3 regions of the Cupriavidus necator N-1 genome follow, and region 1 is predicted to be linked to each of the others. Evidence: predicted binding sites of a transcription regulator. Region 1 holds the regulator's gene; each other region holds the start of a gene.
What was found. Region 1 encodes FNR, which switches genes on or off when oxygen is low (the NO sensors DNR and NnrR bind a similar motif). Its sites were predicted from a motif close to TTGATNNNNATCAA; they were not measured.

Region 1 (7,099 bases):
CGCACGCCGCTGAAGGTCGACATCATCCGCGACCGTGGTGCGCTCGGCCGTGAAGTGGAAGGCCGCTGGATCGAGAACGTCTATCGCCTGCAGCTGATCAACACCACCGAAGCGCCGATGAAGATCAGCGTGCGCGCCGACAGCGACGAGCTGAAGAACCTGAGGGTGGAGTACGACAAGCAGGCCGAATCGTTGGCGCCGACGTCCAACCGGTTGCTGCCGATCCGGATCCGCGTGCCGATCGAGGCCGCGGCGCGGGGCACGCACAAGATCAACGTGACAGTGACGAGCGAAGGCACGGAGCGGGGGCAGGCCGAAATCCGGCAATCCACCAGTTTCATCGTGCCGCGCGATTTGTGAAGCTGGGCAGACGCGGACTTAGTCGTCAAGATGAAGGGGGCAAGATGAGTCAGCAAGGCAATCCGTGGTGGAAGGAGCCGTGGCCGTGGCTATTGATGAGCGGCCCGCTGGTGGCGATGGTGGCGTGCGGCGTGACGATCTGGCTGGCGTCCACGCATCCGGACATGCCGGTGCAGGGTGCAACGCGCCATGGCCTGGTGGTGGAGAAGGCCGATGCCGCGCCGCCCAAGGCTGCCGCAGCGAGGCAGCCATGAGGTTGCGCTGGCTGATGTGGGTACTCTGGCCGGCGTTCCTGATGGCTGGCTTTGCGACCGCGACGGTGTTTTCGGTGGTGGATCCCGGTGACCTGAACTTCTTCGGCCAGCCGATCGAAGCGTCCCGCGAATCGGTCTACACCATCGGCTTCCTGATGGCCTGGGTGTTCTGCGCGTTGTCCAGCGGACTGACGCTCTACACCATGCCGACGCGGCTCAGCGATACCGACGAACTGGAATGAGCGGACTGGCGTGAGGTCTGCGCTGCCATGGCCGGATGCGGCACTGGCAGCGCTTGGCCGCTTAGCAGGAGCGGCTGTAGAGTTGCTTGATGCCGTCGATGTCCACCAGCTTGACGTGGCGCTGGCGAATCTGGATCAGGCCGGCTTCGGCAAAGCGAGAGAACAGGCGGCTGACGGTTTCGAGCTTCAGGCCCAGGTAGCTGCCGATTTCTTCGCGGCTCATGCGCATCACGAACTCGGACGCCGAATAGCCGCGCGCCGACAGGCGCTCAGAGAGGTTGATCAGGAAGGCGGCAAGGCGTTCCTCGGCGCGCATCGAGCCCAGCGTGACCAGCATCAGCTGGTCGTGCGTGATTTCCTTGCCCATCAGGCGCAGGAACTGCTGCTGCAGCGATGGCAGGTCGACCGAGAGGGACTGCAGTTCGCTCATGCGGACCACGCAGACTTCGGTATCTTCCAGCGCGGCGGCATCGGAGGCATGCTGCATCTCGCCCAGCCCGTCGAGACCGACGATTTCGCCGGGCAGGTGGAAGCCGGTAATCTGCGAGCGGCCGTCTTCAGTGGTGACGTGGGTCTTGAGCGTGCCAAAGCGCACGGCATAGACCGCGGTGAGCGGATCGCCCATGCGATACAAGGTTTCACCCTTGTGCACGCGGATGCGTTCCTGTACCAGCGTGTCCATCTTGGCGAGGTCTTGCTGCGACATGCCGACCGGAAGGCACAGCTGCCCCATTGCACAGGTGGAGCAGCGGGGCGACATCTCGGTAATGGGAATGGAGGTGAGCAATTGGAACCTGCTAGAAATGGCAGCGAGGGCGCGATTAGGACATTTTACCGTGCGATGTGATGCGGTAGGGAGTAAGAATTGACATTTGGCGTGCTGATCAGCGTTTTTCTGCTCGCTTTGCTGGGCGGAGTCCACTGCGCTGCCATGTGCGGCGGCGTGGCGCTGGCCGTGGAACAACGCCGCGGCGCGACGGTGACGATCAGTCTGGTGCCCAGCCGCGCCGCCTGGCTGGCCGAGTTGCTGACTATGCACTTGGGCCGGATCTCGACCTATATGCTTCTTGGTGCCGCGCTAGGCGCACTCGGTGCCTCGGCATGGAAGCAGGATTACCTGCCGGTGCAGCGCTGGCTGTTCGGCGCGGGCAGCGTCATGCTGCTGTGGTCGGGCTGGCGGTTGCTGCGCGGCAACACTTTTACCGTCGACTGGCTGGAGCGGCTGGCGGCGCGCGCCGGCGCAACGGTGGCGCGGCGGCTGGGTGGCCTGGCAGGCGCCATGCCGGCGTTTGTGCGGGCGCGAAGCGGACTGGCGCGGCGTTATGGCGTGGGCCTGGCGTGGGGGCTGGTGCCGTGCGGCATGGTCTATGGGGCGCTTACGCTGGCGCTGCTGGCGGGCAACGCGGCGTCCGGCGCACTCGTGATGGGCGTGTTCGGGCTCGGCACATTGCCTAATCTGCTGGTGCTGTCCGGCCTCGCGGGCTACTTGCGTACGCTGTCGCGACGTCCCGGCGTGCGCCTGGGGGCCGGCCTGGCGGTGATGGCGTTCGGCGCCCTTGGCATTGCGCGAGCGGTGCTGCTGCCACATTCGCTGGCCGAGCATGGATTCTGCCTGGTGTTCTGAGGCGCCGGCGCCGCCCGGGCAACGGATGATGGTTGCAGGCGGGGGCGGGAATGCCATACAATCGCCAACATTGCGGTATCGCGCGGCATAGAATGAGCCGCGGTAAGCAGCGGGCGAGCAGCGCCAGGCGGCCTTCCTACCAGAAGGCGCGTTCAGGGCAGGGGAAGCGGAAGGTTTTCGATGCCCGTCCCGTCCCCGCAGTCCATCCGGTTCAAAAGATCTGGTTCAAAAGTCCGGCTGGCACTGCGGTGTTGGCGATGCCGGCCTTGCTCCCGATACCCGTTTTTCTTGCGTCCGAGGCCTTCAGTTCGCTGACAGCGACGTCCGATATGTGCGGGCGCGCTACGCAAGAGGTTTGCTGGCCGATCCATAACGGCACGCGAACGATCTCCTGCCGGAACGACCCGGCAACTCGATGCAAAGATAGGGAAGTGCACGGCTTGGATGCAGCAGGTATCCGGCTAGCTGCGCAATGAGATGGCGGTGGCTTTCGTACCGCTGTATCCAAAATCTCCGATGCCCCGGATCCGTCCGGGAGCAGGTGCAAAGACAGGCTGCACACCATCAACATGAATACCCAAGAGGCGAAGATCGTCCTCGAGACGGCGCTGATCTGCGCGCAGGAACCGTTGCGCGTCAATGACCTGCGGCGGCTGTTTGACGACGACGTCGGCGCAGACACCATCCGCGTGCTGCTTGAGGAACTGCGCCAGGACTGGCGGCCGCGCGGCGTGGAACTGGTGGCCCTGGCCAGCGGCTGGCGCTTCCAGAGCCGGCCGGAAATGCGTGAATACCTCGATCGGCTGAATCCCGAAAAGCCGCCAAAATATTCGCGCGCCGTGATGGAAACACTGGCGATCATTGCCTACCGGCAGCCGGTGACCCGCGGCGATATCGAGGAAATCCGCGGCGTAACGGTCAGCACGGAAGTGGTCAAGAAGCTTGAGGACCGCAGCTGGATCGAGGTGATCGGACACCGCGACGTGCCGGGCAGGCCGGCGCTGTATGCGACCACCAAGGCATTCCTGGACGATCTTGGGCTGCGTACGCTGGATGAGCTGCCGCCGCTGGAAGACGCCCAGGCGCAGGCGCAGGCAACCCTGCTGGAACAACAGGCCATCAATTTTGAAGACCTGGCTGCAAACAAGGCAGCCAGTGCCGACGAGGAAGCATTTGCCGACCCCGCCGCGCAGGCAGCGGATGTGGCCCAAGCATCCGTCGCGAACGAAGCCGAGACGACCGACCCGGTCGACCAAGGCGCCAATGGCTTTGACGTGCAACCGCTGCAAGCTGCAGCCGACGATGCCGCCGAGGCCGCTTCCATCGAACCAGCCGCACCCAATCCGGACGGGGCGCGGGGCGATTTGCCGGACAACGGCACCCCGCCGCACCCGAGCGAGCACGACGAGCGCGTGCCGAACTGAACAACATGCAACATCCGATAGTGAATATCTTGTCTGATTCCGTTGAGCAAGACACCCGCAATGCGGGCGCACCCGCCGACACCGGCGCCGCAGAACCCGGATCGGGCAGCGAAGCCGCGCCCCGCCGCAAGGGGCTGCGCCGCGGGCTGAGGAACCTGGTCGCATCGCGCCGCCAGGCAACGCAGGACCGCGGCGAGGGCGCCGAAGGCGCCAGCGCCGGCGGCCAGGCCGATGCCGGTGAAGCGGGCGCCGCCCAGGCGGCGGGCGGCGCGCGCGGTGGCCAGCGCGGCCGCGGCAAGCGCAAGACGGGGCAGGGCGAGGGCGGCCAGAGCAGCCAGGGCGGCCAGGGCACCAGCAAAGCAGACAAGGTGGACCGCGCGGCCAGGGCCGAAGGCACCGACAAGCCCGAGCAGCCCGGCCGCAAGCGCAAGCCGGTCCAGCGCTCAGGCAAGGCGGCGGCGCCGGGCGAGGCGCAGGGCGCCGGCGCGCGGCAGCAGGGCCGCCGCAAGGATGGCGGCAAGCCGCAGGCGCCCCGCAAGGGCCAGGGCGGCGGGGACAAGACCGCGGCGAGCAGCGAAGACCTGTTCCGCTTCGTGATCTCCGAGCAGTACGACACCGAAGACACCGTCATCCCGCGCACCAAGGCCAAGCCGGTGCGCGAGCTGTCGGCTGACGACGACGCGCCCAAGCTGCACAAGGTGCTGGCCGAGGGCGGGCTGGGCTCGCGCCGCGAGATGGAAGAACTGATCCTGCAGGGCCGCGTTTCGGTCAACGGCCTGCCGGCCCATATCGGCCAGCGCATCCTGCCGGCGGACCAGGTCCGCGTGAACGGCAAGCTGATCCACCGCAAGGTGTCGACCAAGCCGCCGCGCGTGCTGCTGTACCACAAGCCCGCCGGCGAGATCGTCAGCCAGTCCGATCCGGAAGGCCGTCCGACCGTGTTCGACAGCCTGCCGCGCATCAAGAGCGGCAAGTGGGTCGCGGTGGGCCGCCTGGACTTCAATACCGAAGGCCTGCTGATCTTCACCACCTCGGGTGACATTGCCAACCGCTTCATGCACCCACGCTACGGCGTGGAGCGCGAGTACGCGGTGCGCACGCTGGGCGAGCTGGCCGAGGCCGACCGTCAGCGCCTGCTGCACGGCATCAAGCTCGATGACGGCGAAGCCAACTTCCTGCGCATTGCCGACGGCGGTGGCGAAGGTGTCAACCAGTGGTACCACGTGGCCCTGACCGAGGGCCGCAACCGTGAAGTGCGCCGCATGTTCGAGGCGGTCGGGCTGACCGTGTCGCGCCTGATCCGCACCCGCTACGGCCAGTTCCTGCTGCCGCGCGGCCTCAAGCGCGGCCGCTGGCAGGAAGTCGAGCCCAATGACGTCAAGGCGCTGATGGCCGGTGTCGGCCTGAAGGTGCCCGGCAAGGGCGAGCAGGCCCCCAAGGGCGCTACCAAGGTGGGCGGGCGCAAGCAGCGCACCGAAGCCGCGATTGCCGGCATGCCGATGCCCACGGGCATGGACGGCCTGCCGCGCTTCGACCAGGGCGGTGCCCGGGGCGGTGGCGGCGGCCGCAGCAGCCAGCCGGATCCGATGAAGACCTCGATGGGCTATATCAGCCACGGGCCCACGTTGCTGACCTCGCACGCGGCCAACCTGGGTGGCGGGCGCGGCACTGGCGCACGCCAGGGGCGCGGTGGCGCCGGCATGGGCGGCATGGGTGGCATGCGCGGTCAGGGTGGCCAGGGCGGTCTGGGCGGCCAGGGTCAGGGCAAGCCGCGTCGTGGCGGTGGCGAAGCCAACGGCAATGTGATGCCGAAGGCGTCGAAACCGGGCGGTAACCGTTCCCCGCGCGGAGGCAGTGGCGGTGGCGGCGGCAACCGTGGTGGCAACCGCGGCGGCAACCGATAAGCGCTGATTGCGGCGCATGGCGGGCTGAATGCCCGCCGGCGCCGGGTTCAGTGCGCGGAAATGTCTGGCTTTTGCCTTTTCGACGTAATCCGCGTATAATTCAAGTCTATTCAAAAAGCCATCCTCGTCGAGGATGGGCGAATGATGGGCATTGCGCCCATTTTTTTTTGGTTCGCCCGTTTTTCGGTTCTCTCCGCTGGAGCGGGGGGATGGCGGACAGGCAGGGCTGCAGCAGGGTCGTCCCGGACGGCACCGGCGGGTTTGCCTGCCACGGTGTTGATGGCCATTACTCGGGATAACAGTGCATCTGGCAGATTTGATCGAAACCACCCTAAGCGGCATGGGATATGAGCTGGTCGAGCTCGAGCGTGCCCCGGCCGGATTGCTGCGTGTCTATATCGATCAGCCTGAAACCGGCATTGCCATCGAGGATTGTGAAAAGGTGAGCCGCCAGCTCACCCACGTGTTCACGGTCGAGAACGTCGACTATGAACGCCTCGAGGTTTCGTCGCCCGGACTGGACCGGCCGCTGAAGAAGCTGGCCGACTACGTTCGCTTTGCCGGCGAGGAGGTGCGCGTGACGCTGCGCCTGCCCGTCAACGGACAGAAGAACTTCACAGGCATCCTGCGCGAGCCCACCGGCGCGGCGGGCGAGGAGAAGATTGGCCTGGAGTTCGAGGGCAAAGATGGCCCGGCGCTGCTGGAATTTGCCGTATCCGATGTCGACAAGGCACGCCTGGTGCCGGTGATCGACTTCAAAGGAAATCAAAGAAAAGGGAACAAGCAATGAGCCGCGAAGTTCTGTTGCTCGTCGATGCGCTTGCGCGTGAGAAGAACGTCGACAAGGATGTGGTATTCGGTGCCCTGGAGGCGGCGCTCGCCTCGGCCACCAAGAAGCGTTTCGAGGAAGACGTGGATATCCGTGTCGCGATCGATCGCGAGTCGGGCGAGCATGAAACCTTCCGCCGCTGGCTGGTCGTTCCCGACGAGCTGGGCCTGCAAGAGCCGGACAAGCAGATCCTGCTGTTCGAAGCCCGCGATGAAACCCCCAGCATCGAGCTGGGTGATTTTATCGAGCAGCAGATCGAGTCGGTCGAGTTCGGCCGCATCGGTGCTCAGGCTGCCAAGCAGGTGATCCTGCAGCGCATCCGCGACGCCGAGCGCGAGCAGATCCTGAACGACTACCTGGATCGCGGCGAGAAGATCATGACCGGCACGGTCAAGCGCGCCGACAAGAAGGGCCTGATCGTCGAGTCCGGCCGCGTGGAAGCGCTGCTGGCCCGCGACCAGA
Region 2 (7,099 bases), 1.4 Mb from region 1:
GCGCCTACCTGCGCCTGATTGCCAACCCCGACGACGATCCCGCCTTTATCCGCGCCATTACCACGCCGCGCCGCGGCGTGGGCAACACCACGCTGGAAGCGCTGGGCACCTTTGCTGGCCAGGCCAAGGTGTCGCTGTTCGAGGCCGCGATGATGGGCGGCATCGAAGGCAAGCTGCAGCCGCGCCAGCTAGAGCCGTTGCGCATATTCTGCGAATCGATGGTGCGGCTGGCCGACCGCGCGGCCAAGGATCCGGCCACCGTGGTGCTGGACGACCTGATGGAAGGCATCCACTACGAGGCCTACCTGTACGACAGCTTCGACGAACGGCAGGCGCAGTCGCGCTGGACTAACACGCTGGAATTCCTGGACTGGCTCAAGCGCAAGGGCACCAAGCCAGAAGGCGCCGAGGGCGAGGAAGCCACCGGCTTCGACAATGCCGACGGCTTCGGCAGCGAAGGCAAGAACCTGCTCGAACTGACCCAGACCGTGGCGCTGATGAGCATGCTGGAAGGCCGCGAGGAAGACCCCGACGCGGTGCGGCTGTCCACGCTGCATGCGTCCAAAGGGCTGGAATATCCGCACGTGTTCCTGGTCGGCGTGGAAGAGGGCATCCTGCCGCACTGCCGCGAAGACGAGGACATGAGCGACGAAAAGATCGAGGAAGAGCGGCGGCTGATGTATGTCGGCATCACCCGCGCGCAGCGCAGCCTACATGTCAGCTGGTGCAAGAAGCGCAAGCGCGCGCGCGAGACCTACTCGTGCCAGCCTTCGCGCTTTATCGGCGAGATGAAGCTGGAGGAAGCGCCTGCGCCGGTCGATGAAACCCCGGCGATGAGCCCCAAGGACCGGCTCGGCGCGCTCAAGGCACTGCTGGGAACCGGCGGCAAGACGGCCCCGGGCTGAACGGGCGCTACAGTCCCGATACAAAGGCCTACCAGGCTGACAAGACGCCGGGCGCAGGCGTCCCTAGTATGGCGGCTGTGCTGCTCGCGCCGTGTGCGCGGGTGGCGCCGCGGCAGGCCCGCCCGGTCTGCCTGCTGCGCCGGACGTCTCGTTCGGAACTTCCCTGTTATTCGCCCCCGGCGCGCGAGCGTGCGGGGGCGTTTTTTTGCGGCGGCCGCGAACCTACCGCTGCGGTCCGCCCGGCGGCGGCATCATCATCGCGCCCGCGGGCGGCAGGCCCATCCAGCGCGCGGCTTCGGGCGCGGCGCGCAGGCGCCGGCGCTGGGCCGGGTCGAGGCTGTCGTCCAGCGCCAGCCAGCGTTCGCGCACCGCGCGGCGGTCCTGCTCCAGCGCATCGTGCAGTCGGTCCATGGCCTGCGCGCGCGGCCGCAGCGGTGCGTCGGGGGTTTCGTCGGCAGTCTCGCGCAGCAGGCGCGCGTGCAGTTCCAGTGCATGGGCCTCGGCTTCGCGCGTGTCGCTGCGTGCGGCCTGCCAGAGCCTGGCCTGCGCGGCACTGAGTCCCAGCGACTCGGCGGATGCCGGCGCGGAGGGCGGTGGCGGCATCGCCCCTGTCGGCGGCGGGCCGGATTGCAGCGCGCTGGCCGGCGTGGCCAGCAGGCACGCGGTGCACAGCGCCAGCAGGGAAGCGGCGGTGCGCAGGCGGGTCGGCGGAAATGGCATGGCGTTCTCCTGTGATGGCAGACACCGTCGTGGCAACGTGCCGCGCGATGCCCGCGGTTGGCTCGGGTCAATGCCGGTCCATGCTAGGGAAGGCCGCATGCCAATGCTTGAGCAGTTGGTCAGGCCCGTACTGCAATCCCGTACAAAGCATGGCTGGCCGGCAAGACTGCGTATCAGGGCTGATACAAAGCCGGCATAGTGGGGGCATCGCGGGCTGGTAAAGTTGGGCACCGCATGCCCCCGGCACCGGCCCTTGCTGCCGGTATATGCCGATCCCTTCGCTTATGGAATTCACCCCCACGCTTCCCATCCGCCTGCTGATCGTCGACGACGATCCCCAGATCCGCGCCATGCTGGCCGACTACCTGTCCACCTTCGGCATGCAGGCCGATGGCGTCGAGGGCGGTGCCGAGATGCGGCAGGCGATGGCCGCCACGCGCTACCACCTGGTGATCCTTGACCTGTCGCTGCCCGGCGAAAACGGCCTGGCGCTGTGTCGCGAACTGCGCGCGCGCACCGAAGTCGCGGTCATCATGCTGACCGCGCGCGCTGAGTTGGCCGACCGCGTGGTCGGGCTGGAAGTTGGCGCAGACGACTACGTGACCAAGCCCTTCGAGATGCGCGAACTGGTGGCGCGCATCCACACCGTGCTGCGCCGTATCCGTGGCCACGGCGCCGACGCGCGCCAGGGCGCGGCGCCCTCCGGGCATGAGGTGCGCTTCGGCGACTGGCGCCTGAACACCACGCTGCGCCAGCTGGTCGACCGCGACGAGGTGGTGGTGCCGCTGTCCAATGCCGAATTCCGCCTGCTGCTGGCCTTTGTCGAACAGCCCAACCGCGTGCTCGACCGCGAACTGCTGATCAACCAGGCGCGCGGCCGCGGCCTCGATGTGTTCGACCGCAGCATCGACCTGCTGGTGTCACGGCTGCGCCAGAAGCTGCGCGACGATCCGCGCGACCCCACGCTGATCCGCAGCGTGCGCGGCGTGGGCTATGTCTTTACCGCCACGCAGGAAGGATGAACGCGATGGGCCGGCTGGCGCGCCATGATTCGATGTTCGTGCGGCTGTTCGTGGTGATGGCTGCCATCATGCTGGCCATGCACCTGCTCGGCATGACCGTGATCGAAAGCCTGTTCCCGCGGCCGGGCAGCGAGCGCGTGCTGCGTGACCGCCCCGGCGGGCCGCGGCCGGAAGGCGCGCCCGCCGGGGTGTCCGGCGAACGCATGCCGCCCCGGCCGCCGCCGCCGCGCTGGCCCTGGCCGCCGCACCTGGGCCTGCTGTTCCAGGTGGCGGCGATTGTGGCCGCTTCGTGGGCCGGCGCGCGCCTGCTGGCGCGCCCGGTGCAGGAGTTGGCCAGCGGTGCCGGCCGGCTGGCGCAGGACGTGCACGCCGCGCCGCTGGACGAGCGCGCCGGCCCGGCCGAAGCGCGTGCCGCGGCGCAGGCGCTGAACCATATGCAGCAGCGCATCCGCACGCAGCTGGCACAGCAATCGCGTTTCCTGGCGGCGGTGTCGCACGACCTGCGCACGCCGCTTACGCGCATGAGCCTGCGCATCGAGCGCATGGACAGCGCGGATGTCCGTGACGTGCGCTACCGGCTGCGCCAGGACCTGGCCGAGATGAACGGCCTGATCGATGCCACGCTGTACTACCTGCGCGACCGCGACGAAGCCGGCGGCCCGCGCCAGCGCGTGGATGTGCTGGCGCTGCTGCAGGCGGTGGTCGACGATGCCGCCGAGACCGGCCACAAGGTCGGGCTCGGCGGCCAGGCGCAGCCGCTGCTGGCGTGCCCGTCCGAGCTGCGGCGCGCGGTGGTGAACCTGGTGGAAAATGCGCGGCGCTACGCCGGCGCGGCCAGCATCGTGCTGACCGACAGCCCGCAGCGGGTGCTGATCGACATCTGCGACAACGGCCCCGGCATCCCGCCCGACGAGCTGCCGCGCGTGCTCGAGCCGTTCTACCGCGTCGAATCCTCGCGCAGCCGCGCCACCGGCGGGGTCGGCATGGGGTTGTCGATCGCGGCCGACATTGCCGCGCGCCATGGCGGCGAGCTGACCCTGAGCAACCGCCCTGAAGGCGGCCTGCGCGCGCGCCTGTCCTTACCGCGCGGCTGACGCCGCCAGCGTGACGTACTGCGAGCCGCGCTGCCCGTGCGTGAAGTCGAGCGAAAAATCGCCCACGTCCACGCGCCCCTGCAGCGCCCGCCGCATCTCGGCCGCGCCGCTGCCGCGCAGGCCAGCCAGCGCGCGCGCCAGCCACGCCGCGCCGATATAGCCGGCCAGCGTGGCCGGCGACGGCGGCTCATCCAGGTATTGCTTCATGCGCGCCACGTGTTCCTTCACCACCCGCAGCGTGGCCTGTTGCGGCCCGGGCGCGACCTGGGTCAGCACCATGCCCCCGCTGTAGCCAGCGCCCAGGATCTCGCGCGCGGCGGTGGCGCTGACCGACGACAGCCCGACCAGGAAACCGTACCAGCCCTGCACCGCCAGCGCGCGGCCGAGCCCCGCGTAGGCAAGGGTATCGCCCGCCACGATCACCGCGCCCGGGCGGGTGGCGGCGATGCGCCGGGCGGCGGCATCGGGATTGGCGTCGAGCGGCACCGCGCGCGCGCCGGTCTGCGCCTCAAGCCGGGCCAGCGAGGGGGCAGCGAAGTCCGGCGCCAGGGCCAGCGCGATGCTGGTCAGGCCATAGCTGCGCAGCTGACGTACCGCCGCGTCCAGTTCGGCCTGGTAGTCGGCGCGGGTGAACCAGACGTTGTCGGCCGTCAGCCCAAGGCCCGATAGCGGCGCCACGATCTGGACGCCGCGCCGGCCCAGCTCGGCCGATGCGGCCAGCGCCGGCAACAGCCGGTCGCCGGGGCCGAACAGCAGCTCGGCGCGGTCGGTATCGGCCAGCGACACCGCCTGCGCCAGCGCGCGGTGCGGGTCGGGATCGGCATCGCGGACGACGTGCGCGATGCGCACCGGGCCGTTGCTGGCGTTGACGGCGTCAAACATGACCTTGGCCCCGGCCAGGTAGTCGCGCGCAAGGTCGGCTTGTGCGCCGCCGCGGTCGAGCAGGTGGCCGACCACGACCGTGCGGCGCGCCTGCGCCTGCGTCTGCGACAGCGCTGGCCAGGCGGGCAGGGCCAGTGCCGCGCCGGCGGCGGCAAGCAGGCGGCGCCGTTGCCGGGCCGGTGCTGCCAGGTGGCTGCGCAGCGGTGGGTACGGCGGAAACATCGGAGTCTGGTCGGGAGTTGGCATTGCAGGGGCAGGTGACGCGCAGGCCGGCGGTGGCGCGCAGCGTATCCGCCACACATGACACCAATGTGACGCCCGCCGCCCGCAGGTCCAAGGCCCGCGCTTGACGGCGGTCAACGCGCCAGCGGCGGTGCGGCCCTACGATGGGCCGTCACACACCCATACCCCCGCGCCCCCATGACCCCGTCTGCCATGACCTCCCCTGCGCCCGACCGCCGCGCGCTATCCGACTTCCGCGCGCTGGCCGGCCGCATCGACGGCAACGGCCCGCGCTATACCTCGTACCCGACGGCCGACCGCTTCCGCAGCGGCCCCGACCTGTCGCTGTACCACGACGCACTGGCCGCCTGCCGGGCCGATGCGCCGGCGCCGCTGTCGCTGTACCTGCATATCCCGTTCTGCGAGAACATCTGCTACTACTGCGGCTGCAACAAGATCATCACGCGCGACCATGGCCGCAGCGCCCGCTACGTCAACTACCTGGGCCGCGAGATGGCGCTGGTGGCAGGCCGGCTCGGGCCGCGCCGCCAGGTGCTGCAGTCGCACTGGGGCGGGGGCACGCCGACCTTCCTCGACCCTGACGAGATGCGCCGCGTGATGGCGCTGCTGCATGAGCATTTCGAGCTGGCGGCCGAGGGCGAGCATTCGATCGAGATCGATCCGCGCCGCGTCGACCACGCCCGCATGGCGCTGCTGGCCGAACTGGGCTTCAACCGCGTCAGCCTGGGCGTGCAGGATTTCGATCCCGAGGTCCAGCAGGCCATCCATCGCATCCAGCCCTTCGAAGAGACCCGCGCCGTGGTGGATGCCGCGCGCACGCTGGGTTTCCGCTCGGTCAGCCTGGACCTGATCTACGGCCTGCCGCACCAGACCGCGGCGCGCTTTGGCCGCACCATCGAGCAGGTGCTGGCGCTGCGCCCCGACCGGCTCTCAGTCTATAGCTACGCGCACCTGCCGCATGTGTTCAAGCCGCAACGCCGCATCGACGAAAATGCCTTGCCGCCCGCCGGCGAGAAGCTCGACATCCTGGTCTCCACCATCGAGCGGCTGACCGCCGAGGGCTACGTCTATATTGGCATGGACCATTTCGCGCTGCCCGACGACGACCTCGCCGTGGCCCAGCGCGAAGGGCGGCTGCAGCGCAACTTCCAGGGCTACTCCACGCACGCCGGCTACGACCAGGTCGGGCTCGGCATTTCCGCGATCGGCGCGATCGCGGGGCGCTACGTGCAGAATGCGCGCACGCTGGACGAGTACTACGGCGCGCTCGACCACGGCCGCCTGCCGCTGGCGCGCGGCGTGGCGATGAACGCCGACGACCACCTGCGGCGCGAGATCATCGGCGACCTGATGTGCAACGGGGTACTTGATATCCCGGCGCTGGAAGCGCGCCACGGCATCCGCTTCAGCACGGCCTTTGCGCCTGAGCTGGCCGACCTCGCCGCACTGGGCGCGGACGGGCTGGTGCAATGCGCGCCGGAACGCATCACCGTGACGCCGCTGGGCCGGCTGCTGGTGCGGCGCGTGGCGATGGTGTTCGACCGTTACCTGCGCGAGGATGCCGCGCGGCCCGCGGACGCTGGTGCCCGGGCCGCTGCCGCCAACGATGGCGCGCAGCCGGTGCGCTTCGTGCCGCGGTACTCGCGCGTGGTGTAGCGGCCGCGCAGGCGGTACGGACAAAAAAAGCCCGCGCACATTGCGCGGGCTTTTCGTTTGCAGCGGAAGGACTTACTTGGCGGCGCTGGCCATATAGTCCGAGGCGGCGATCACGTCCGCGTCCGGGCCAGCGTAGCCACCCTTGGGCGGCATCACGCCCTTGCCCTTGAGCGCAAAGTTGTGGACCGCGTCCATGCCTTCCTTCAGGCGCGGCGCCCAGGCGGCCTTGTCGCCGAACTTGGGCGCACCGGCTACGCCGGCGGCGTGGCAGGCGGCGCAGACCTGCTCGTAGACCTTCTTGCCCACGTCGGCCGAAGCGGCCGGCGCAGCAGCGGGTGCGGCGGCAGCAGCTGCCGGGGCCGCAGCAGCGGGCGCTGCCGGTGCAGGCGCGGCAGCGGCGGCCGGAGCGGCGGCTGCTTCAGGGGCTGCGGCGGTCGCCGGCGCGGCGGCAGCCGGGGCAGCCGGCTCCGGGAACTTGGCGCCGCCGGCATCGGCCATGTAAACCACGGCACGGGCCAGTTCGTAGTCGGCGTAGTCGTCCGGCGTGGTGCCGGCGCGCGCGGCCATCGCGCCCTTG
Region 3 (7,099 bases), 1.4 Mb from region 1:
GCAGCACCCTGCCGGAAATCCGCCTGGCCGGCACGCTCGCCACGCATGACGCGCTGGCTGCCAGCCCGACCGACACCATGCCCGCCGCCGCGGCCGTGGCCAATGCCATCTACGACGCCACCGGCGTGCGCCTGCGCGCGCCGCCCTTCAGCGCCGATCGCATCCGCCTGGCGCTGGCCGAGGCCAGGCCCGGCAACCAGCGCAGCAAGCGCGGCTGGATCGCCGCTGCCGCCGCAGCCGCTGCCGGCGTGTGCGCCACGCTGCTGCCCTGGCGCGCGCCGATCGCACCGGTGGCGCCGCCCGAGGCCGGCTTCTATTCCGCCGCCACGCTCGAACGCGGCCGGCTGGTGGCCGCCGCGGGAGACTGTGCGGTCTGCCATACCGCGCCGGGCGGCGTGAAGAACGCCGGCGGCCTGCCGCTGGAGACGCCCTTCGGTACCGTCTACAGCACCAATATCACCCCGGACGTGCAGACCGGCATCGGCAACTGGTCCTTCGCCGCGTTCGAGCGCGCCATGCGCGAGGGCATCCACCGCGACGGACGGCGCCTGTATCCCGCGTTCCCATACACCGCATTCGCGAAGATCAGCGATGGCGACATGCAGGCGCTATACGGGTACCTGATGTCGGCAGAGCCGGTGAAATCCGAAGTCCCGCAGACGCAGCTTGCGTTCCCCTTCAACGTGCGCCCGCTGCTGGCCGGCTGGAACCTGGTGTTCCATCGCAACGAGCGCTTCACGCCGGACCCGTCGCGCTCCGCGCAATGGAATCGCGGCGCGTACCTGGCCGAAGGACTGGGCCACTGCAGCGCCTGCCATTCGCCGCGCAACGCGCTCGGTGCCGAGCAAGGCGGCCGCCAGTACCTGACCGGCGGCAGCGCCGAAGGCTGGGAAGCGCCACCGCTGAGCGCACTGTCGCACGCACCGCTGCCCTGGACCGAAGCAGCGCTGTTCACCTACCTGCGCGGCGGCTATGCGCCGCACCATGGCGCCGCGGCCGGACCGATGGCACCGGTGGTCGAAGAACTGGCGCAACTGCCTGAGTCCGACGTGCGCGCGATCGCGCACTACGTGGCCTCGTTCGGCACGCCACCGCCCTCGCCTACCGTACTGGCCGCACAGGCCGCGCAGATCGAGCAGCGCAGCGCGCAGGCCGCGCGCACCCTGGGCGGTCCCGGCGAACGCCTGTACCAAAGCGCATGTGCGGTCTGCCACCAGTCGGACCAGGGCATCGCCCAGTTCGGCGTCAAGCCTTCGCTGGCGCTCAATACGAACCTGCACAGCAAGCTGCCGGACAACGTGATCCAGGTGCTGCTGCAAGGCATGCCGGCACCGCCCAACAGCGAACTGGGTGCGATGCCGGCCTATGCCGACACCCTCGACGACCAGCAGATCACGCAGCTGGCGCAGTACCTGCGCGCGCGCTTTGCGCCCGACAAACCCGCATGGCAGGACCTGGAGAACACCGTCGCGCGCCTGCGCGCGATGCCTGCCCACTAGGACCAACGCAGACGCCGCGGGGCCGGCTCGCCGCGCCTTCCGCATCCACGCTGACCGCACCTACGCCGTGCCTGGCAAGGCGCTTCGCCACCGGGCAGGGAGACGTGCATTCCCGCGCCGGCGCCATGCGCGCCACGCGCGGGAAAACCCCAAGGAGGGAAAACGCAATTCGGCCTTGCCCGCCAGTTTCATGTAGCTTACGCTGAACGATCATGTAGTGCGCACTACATGAGTGCCGCTAGGCCCGCAGCGGTGCCTCCCCGCACAAGGACGGCGCGCCGCAAGCGGCAGACGAGACAACAAAACTAAAAGATTGGCCCTTTACATCACCGGAAGCGCTGGCCCGGGGCTTGCATAGTTCCCCGCAGCGCCGACCGGGAGGCCGGGCCTGGACCAACCAAGGGTAGACAACAAGGAGTGACTATGTCGTATCAGAACCAAGCAGGTGTTGCGAGCGTGCTACCGGGTTAGTTCCAGCCTCGCCAATTGGAGTACTCACCACGTTTCGTTGCAATTCGGTGCGGTTGCCCCGGTGTGATCATCACGCATTAGTCAGTACCGTCTGGCCCTGCTTCGATAAACGTGTGCGTCCGAGTTCAAGAACCAGCCTATAAAGACAGGTAGACAACATGTCGTCATCAATTTCATCCATGGCAACCACGACCATCCCGGAAGTCACGCTAGGCTCGGCCCCACAGCCCAGCGCGCGGGGAGCATCGCCTCAAACCATCACGATCGAGCAAGGCATCCGCGCGGCCGGCGTCGGCCGGTTCCAGTATCGGCTCTTTGTCATCTTCGGCCTGGTCTGGCTGGCTGACGCGATGCAGGTGCTGTCGATCGGCTTCACCGCGCCGTCGATTGCGGCGACCTTCGGCATTCCCGTACCGACCGCTCTGCAGACCGGGACGATGTTCTTTGTCGGCATGCTGATCGGCGCATTCGTGTTCGGCCGACTGGCTGACAGGATCGGCCGCCGGCCCGTGCTGATGATGGCGGTGGTCATCGACGCCATCTGCGGTGTCGCTTCCGCTTTCGCACCGGACTTCCAGTGGCTGCTGCTGCTGCGCTTCCTGACCGGCATCGGCGTGGGCGGCACGCTGCCCGTGGACTACACCATGATGGCCGAGTTCCTGCCCTCGGACCGGCGCGGTCGCTGGCTGGTGCTGCTGGAGTCGTTCTGGGCCGTCGGCACGATCCTGCTCGCCATTCTTGCGCTGATCGCCGTGTCGCGAGGCGATGATGCCTGGCGGCTGATCTTCCTCGTCACGGGCATCCCCGCCCTGGTCGGCGTGGTCTTCCGGTTCTTTGTTCCCGAGTCTCCGCTCTACCTGAATAAATCGGGACGCTCGGCCGAGGCACGCGCGGTGCTGCAGCGTGTCGCCACCGCCAATCGCGTGTCCGTGGAAATCGGCAACCTGGAGCCGCAGCCGATGGAGCGCAAGTCGGTCTTTGCGCTGTTCGCGCGCGGATGCCGGCGCCGCACCATCTGCCTGCTTGCCGCCTGGGCGCTGATCTCGATCGCCTACTACGGCGTCTTCGTCTATCTGCCGGTCAAGCTGGCGGGCCAGGGCTTTGGCTTCATGCGTGGCCAGGTCTTCCTGATTGTGCTCGCGCTGGTGCAGCTTCCCGGGTTCGCGCTGGCCGCGCACGGCGTCGAGCGCTGGGGCCGCAAGCCGACGCTGATCGGCTTCCTGCTGCTCAGCGCGGCAGGTTGCATGCTCTATAGCCTGGGCCAGTCCACCGCGCTTATCGTCGGCTCGACCCTGCTGATGAGCTTCTCGCTCCTCGGTACCTGGGGCGCGCTCTACGCCTTCACGCCCGAGGTGTACCCGACCGACCTGCGCGCCAGCGGGATGGGCACTGCAGGCGCGATGGCGCGCTTTGGCGGCCTGTTTGCGCCTTCGATCATTGCACCGATCATGGCCAGCCAGTTCACCCTTGCCCTGGCGCTGCTTTCGTCATTTCTTGCCGTGGCGGCAATCGCCATCTACATGGTGGATATCGAGTCGAAGAATCGCGCGCTTGACTAGCGCAAGGCACCGCCGGCCGCTCCCGGCAGTTCAGGGAGCCCGCCGGCGGCTGGCGTGGGCGGGTCTCGAAAGCGAAGCCACGGGCAGGGCGGCCCGCTTCCATTACAATCCGGCTGCAACGGCGCGGCGCGCTGGTCCATCCGATCTCGCCGCCCGCTTCACCTGCTTGTCCCTACCCCGCCGAGCCCTCGCCGCCAGCCATGAAACAAGATCCGCGCTTTCCCAACCTGTTCATCCTCGACCACCCGCTGATCCAGCACAAGCTTTCGCACATGCGCGACAAGGAAACGTCGACGCGCACCTTCCGCGAACTGCTGCGCGAGATCACGCTGCTGATGGGCTACGAGATCACCCGCAACCTGCCCTTGACCACACGCCGCATCGAAACGCCGCTGGTAGAGCTGGAGGCGCCGGTGATCGCCGGCAAGAAGCTGACCATCGTGCCGGTGCTGCGCGCGGGCGTGGGCATGAGCGACGGCCTGGTCGAGCTGATCCCGTCGGCGCGCATCGGCCACATCGGCGTGTACCGCGACGAGCAGCACCGCCCGGTGGAATACCTGGTGCGTCTGCCTGACCTGGAAGACCGCAGCTTCATCCTGTGCGACCCGATGGTGGCCACGGGCTACTCCGCCGCGCACGCGGTGGAGGTGCTCAAGCGCCGCGGGGTCAAGGACGAGGCCATCACCTTCGTTGCGCTGGTGGCGGCCCCGGAGGGCGTGGAAGTGTTCCAGAAGGCGCATCCGGGGGTGAAGCTGTTCGTCGCCTCGCTGGACAGCCACCTGGACGGCGATGCCTATATCGTGCCGGGCCTGGGCGATGCGGGCGACCGCCTGTTCGGCACCAAGAACTGAGTGGTGCGGCGGCGGGCTGGCTTGCGCTTGACCGGCCTCAATAGTCCGCGCCACAGGGCTCCCTACACTGGCGGCAAGCGCCGGCGAGACCTCGCCGGCCGCCATCGCCAACGCAAAGGGAGCCAAGCATGGAAGCCTTCAAGATCCTGTTCAGTACCAGCACCGGCCTGATGAGCCTGGGCGTGATCGTCTTCATCATCGGCATGGGGTGGTTCTTTGCGCGGATGTTCGCGCGCAAGATGCGCGAGGACGCGGCAGCGGCCAAGGCGCAGCAACAGGCGCAGCGCCACTAAGGGAAAGGGCCGCATCGCGCGGTAATGCCGTTCAGTTAAGTCTGAACGGCATTTTTCTTTGCAGGGGTTGTAAACAAGGTGTCGAGCTGTTAACTTGCCGTTCCGATGCTATCGGAACAAGTCCACACCGCCCTTGAGCTTAGTGAGCCGGCCAGTTTTGCCCGGCTCAGCGAGCATCTGCCGATGGCATGGATCGAGCAGGCGCTGGCCGCCACGGGAACAGCGTCCGTTCGCCGGCGCCGACTGCCAGCAGAGCAGGTGGTCTGGCTGGTCATCGCGCTGGCGCTCTATCGGCACCAATCGATTCCCGATGTGCTGGAGACGCTGGACCTGGCACTGCCCAACGATGCCAGCGCCTGTGTCAGCAAGAGCGGCATCGCCCAAGCCCGCGAGCGGCTTGGAGACAAGCCTTTGTTGTGGCTGTTCGAGCAGACCGCACGGGCGTGGGTGGCTCAGGATGCTGCGCACTACAAATGGAAGGGCTTGGCGCTTTACGCCATGATGGCACCACCTTCCGCACTGCCGATAGCCCTGAGAATCGCCTGTACTTTGGCGCCCAGAGCTATGCCAGTGGCAAGGTCGCCAGCTATCCACAAGTCCGCGGTGTCTCGCTCACGGCTGTTCCTACCCATCTTGTTGCTGATATCGCCTTTGGCCGTTACGGCTGCAATGAGATGCTCTATGCCAAGCCGCTTATTGAGCGGATCCCGGATGATTCGCTGACGATCTTTGATAAAGGCTTTCTGGCCGCAGAGATCCTGTGGGGATTGCGCATGGGCGGCAGCGAGCGCCACTTCCTGATCCCAGCGAAAAAGAATCTGCAGTGGGAGCTGCTCTCAGGCAGTGCGGATGATGGCATCGTTCAGATGAAGGTCTCCCCTCAGGCTCGCCGCAAGAATCCAGCCTTGCCAGAGACCTGGACAGCTCGCGCGATCCGGGACGAGGAGTCAGAGCGCGTTCTGTTGACCTCGTTGACGGACCGTCGGCGCTTCAAGGCCGCCGATATCCTTGCGTGCTACCGGCGCCGTTGGGAAATCGAAACCAGCTATCGGGAACTGAAGCAGACGATGCTCGGGGCCGAACTGACCTTGCGCAGCCGCCAGCCTGAGGGCGTGCATCAGGAAATCTGGGGGGCACTGATTGCGTACAACCTGGTACGTCTGGAGATGGCCAAGGCTGCGCTCGAGGCTCGCGTCGAGCCTACCGACCTGAGCTTTGTGCTGGCCTTGCGCCTGATACAGGGCGAACTGACCTGGGCAGCCGGCATGGCCCCAGGCAAGCTGCCGGCCCATCTGCAGCGCATGCGGGCCAAACTTCAGTTGGCGATCGTCCAAAAACGACGGGGGCGTAAGTGCCCCCGTGTGGTCAAAGCCCTGCCTAAGCGCTACACCGTTCGGTTCCTCAGAAAGGACCTTAACTGAACGGCATTAACGCATCGCGCGGCCCTTTCCGTCATTCCGTCAGTCCGTCTTTACTTCTTCTTACCCAGCAGGCTGCCCAGCACACCGCGGATCAGTTCGCGGCCGACCTGCGACCCCACCGTGCGCGCGGCCGACTTGGCCATCGACTCCAGGATCGAATCGCCGCGGCCGGTCTTGCCGGTGCCCTTGGTCAGCGTGCCGAAGATCTCGCCGGCCGTACCGAGCCAGCCGCTGTCCTGCTCACCAGCGGGCTGCCCCGCCGGCGCGCCGCCAGCGCCCTTGCCGTTGCCATTGCCGGCCGTCGCCACGCTGCCGCGCAGCTTTTCATAGGCGGATTCGCGGTCCACGGTCTTCTCGTAGGTGCCCGCCACCAGCGAACTGGCGATCAGCTGCTTGCGCTCTTCCTCCGTCGCCGGGCCGATGCGGCTGCCCGGTGCCAGCACCCAGGCACGCTCGGTCACGCAGGGCGTGCCCTTGGCGTCCAGGAACGACACCAGCGCTTCGCCCACGCCCAGTTCGCTGATCGCGGTTTCCAGGTCCAGCCTGGGATTGGCGCGCATGGTGGTGGCAGCCACCTTGACCGCCTTCTGGTCGCGCGGGGTAAAGGCGCGCAGCGCATGCTGCACGCGGTTGCCCAGCTGGCCCAGCACGGTGTCGGGGATGTCGATCGGGTTCTGCGTGACGAAGTACACGCCCACGCCCTTGGAGCGCACCAGCCGCACCACCTGCTCGATCTTGTCGAGCAGCGCCTTGGGCGCATCGTTGAACAGCAGGTGGGCCTCGTCGAAGAAGAACACCAGCTTGGGCTTGTCCAGGTCGCCGGCCTCGGGCAGCTTCTCGAACAGCTCGGACAGCATCCACAGCAGGAAAGTGGCGTACAGGCGCGGCGCGTTCATCAGCTTGTCGGCGGCCAGGATATTGACCACGCCCTGGCCCTTCTCGGTCTGGATGAAGTCTTCCAGGTTCAGCATCGGCTCGCCGAAGAAGACATCCCCGCCCTGCGAT

Region 2: a site for FNR is predicted at 4,970-4,983, ahead of hemN (oxygen-independent coproporphyrinogen III oxidase). Genes of this name have one in related genera too.
Region 3: a site for FNR is predicted at 4,408-4,421, ahead of CNE_RS39065 (DUF3149 domain-containing protein). Genes of this name have one in related genera too.

Annotation. Positions count from the first base shown of each region.
Region 1 covers NC_015726.1:2,288,599-2,295,697, reverse strand. Annotated here, with positions in the region: gene ccoG (cytochrome c oxidase accessory protein CcoG) at 1-360, shown strand, start outside; gene CNE_RS10815 (membrane protein) at 405-614, shown strand; gene CNE_RS10810 (hypothetical protein) at 611-856, shown strand; gene fnr (fumarate/nitrate reduction transcriptional regulator Fnr) at 918-1,643, opposite strand; gene CNE_RS10800 (sulfite exporter TauE/SafE family protein) at 1,722-2,480, shown strand; gene scpB (SMC-Scp complex subunit ScpB) at 3,050-3,904, shown strand; gene rluB (23S rRNA pseudouridine(2605) synthase RluB) at 3,910-5,808, shown strand; gene rimP (ribosome maturation factor RimP) at 6,110-6,598, shown strand; gene nusA (transcription termination factor NusA) at 6,595-7,099, shown strand, end outside.
Region 2 covers NC_015726.1:3,700,133-3,707,231, reverse strand. Annotated here, with positions in the region: gene CNE_RS17440 (UvrD-helicase domain-containing protein) at 1-905, shown strand, start outside; gene CNE_RS17435 (hypothetical protein) at 1,128-1,625, opposite strand; gene CNE_RS17430 (response regulator) at 1,910-2,647, shown strand; gene CNE_RS17425 (sensor histidine kinase) at 2,644-3,741, shown strand; gene CNE_RS17420 (ABC transporter substrate-binding protein) at 3,727-4,869, opposite strand; gene hemN (oxygen-independent coproporphyrinogen III oxidase) at 5,044-6,522, shown strand; gene CNE_RS17410 (c-type cytochrome) at 6,595-7,099, opposite strand, start outside.
Region 3 covers NC_015726.1:887,278-894,376, reverse strand. Annotated here, with positions in the region: gene CNE_RS04225 (c-type cytochrome) at 1-1,499, shown strand, start outside; gene CNE_RS04220 (MFS transporter) at 2,129-3,529, shown strand; gene upp (uracil phosphoribosyltransferase) at 3,730-4,380, shown strand; gene CNE_RS39065 (DUF3149 domain-containing protein) at 4,509-4,673, shown strand; partial or broken gene CNE_RS04210 (IS4 family transposase) at 4,779-6,094, shown strand; gene CNE_RS04205 (helicase HerA-like C-terminal domain-containing protein) at 6,145-7,099, opposite strand, start outside.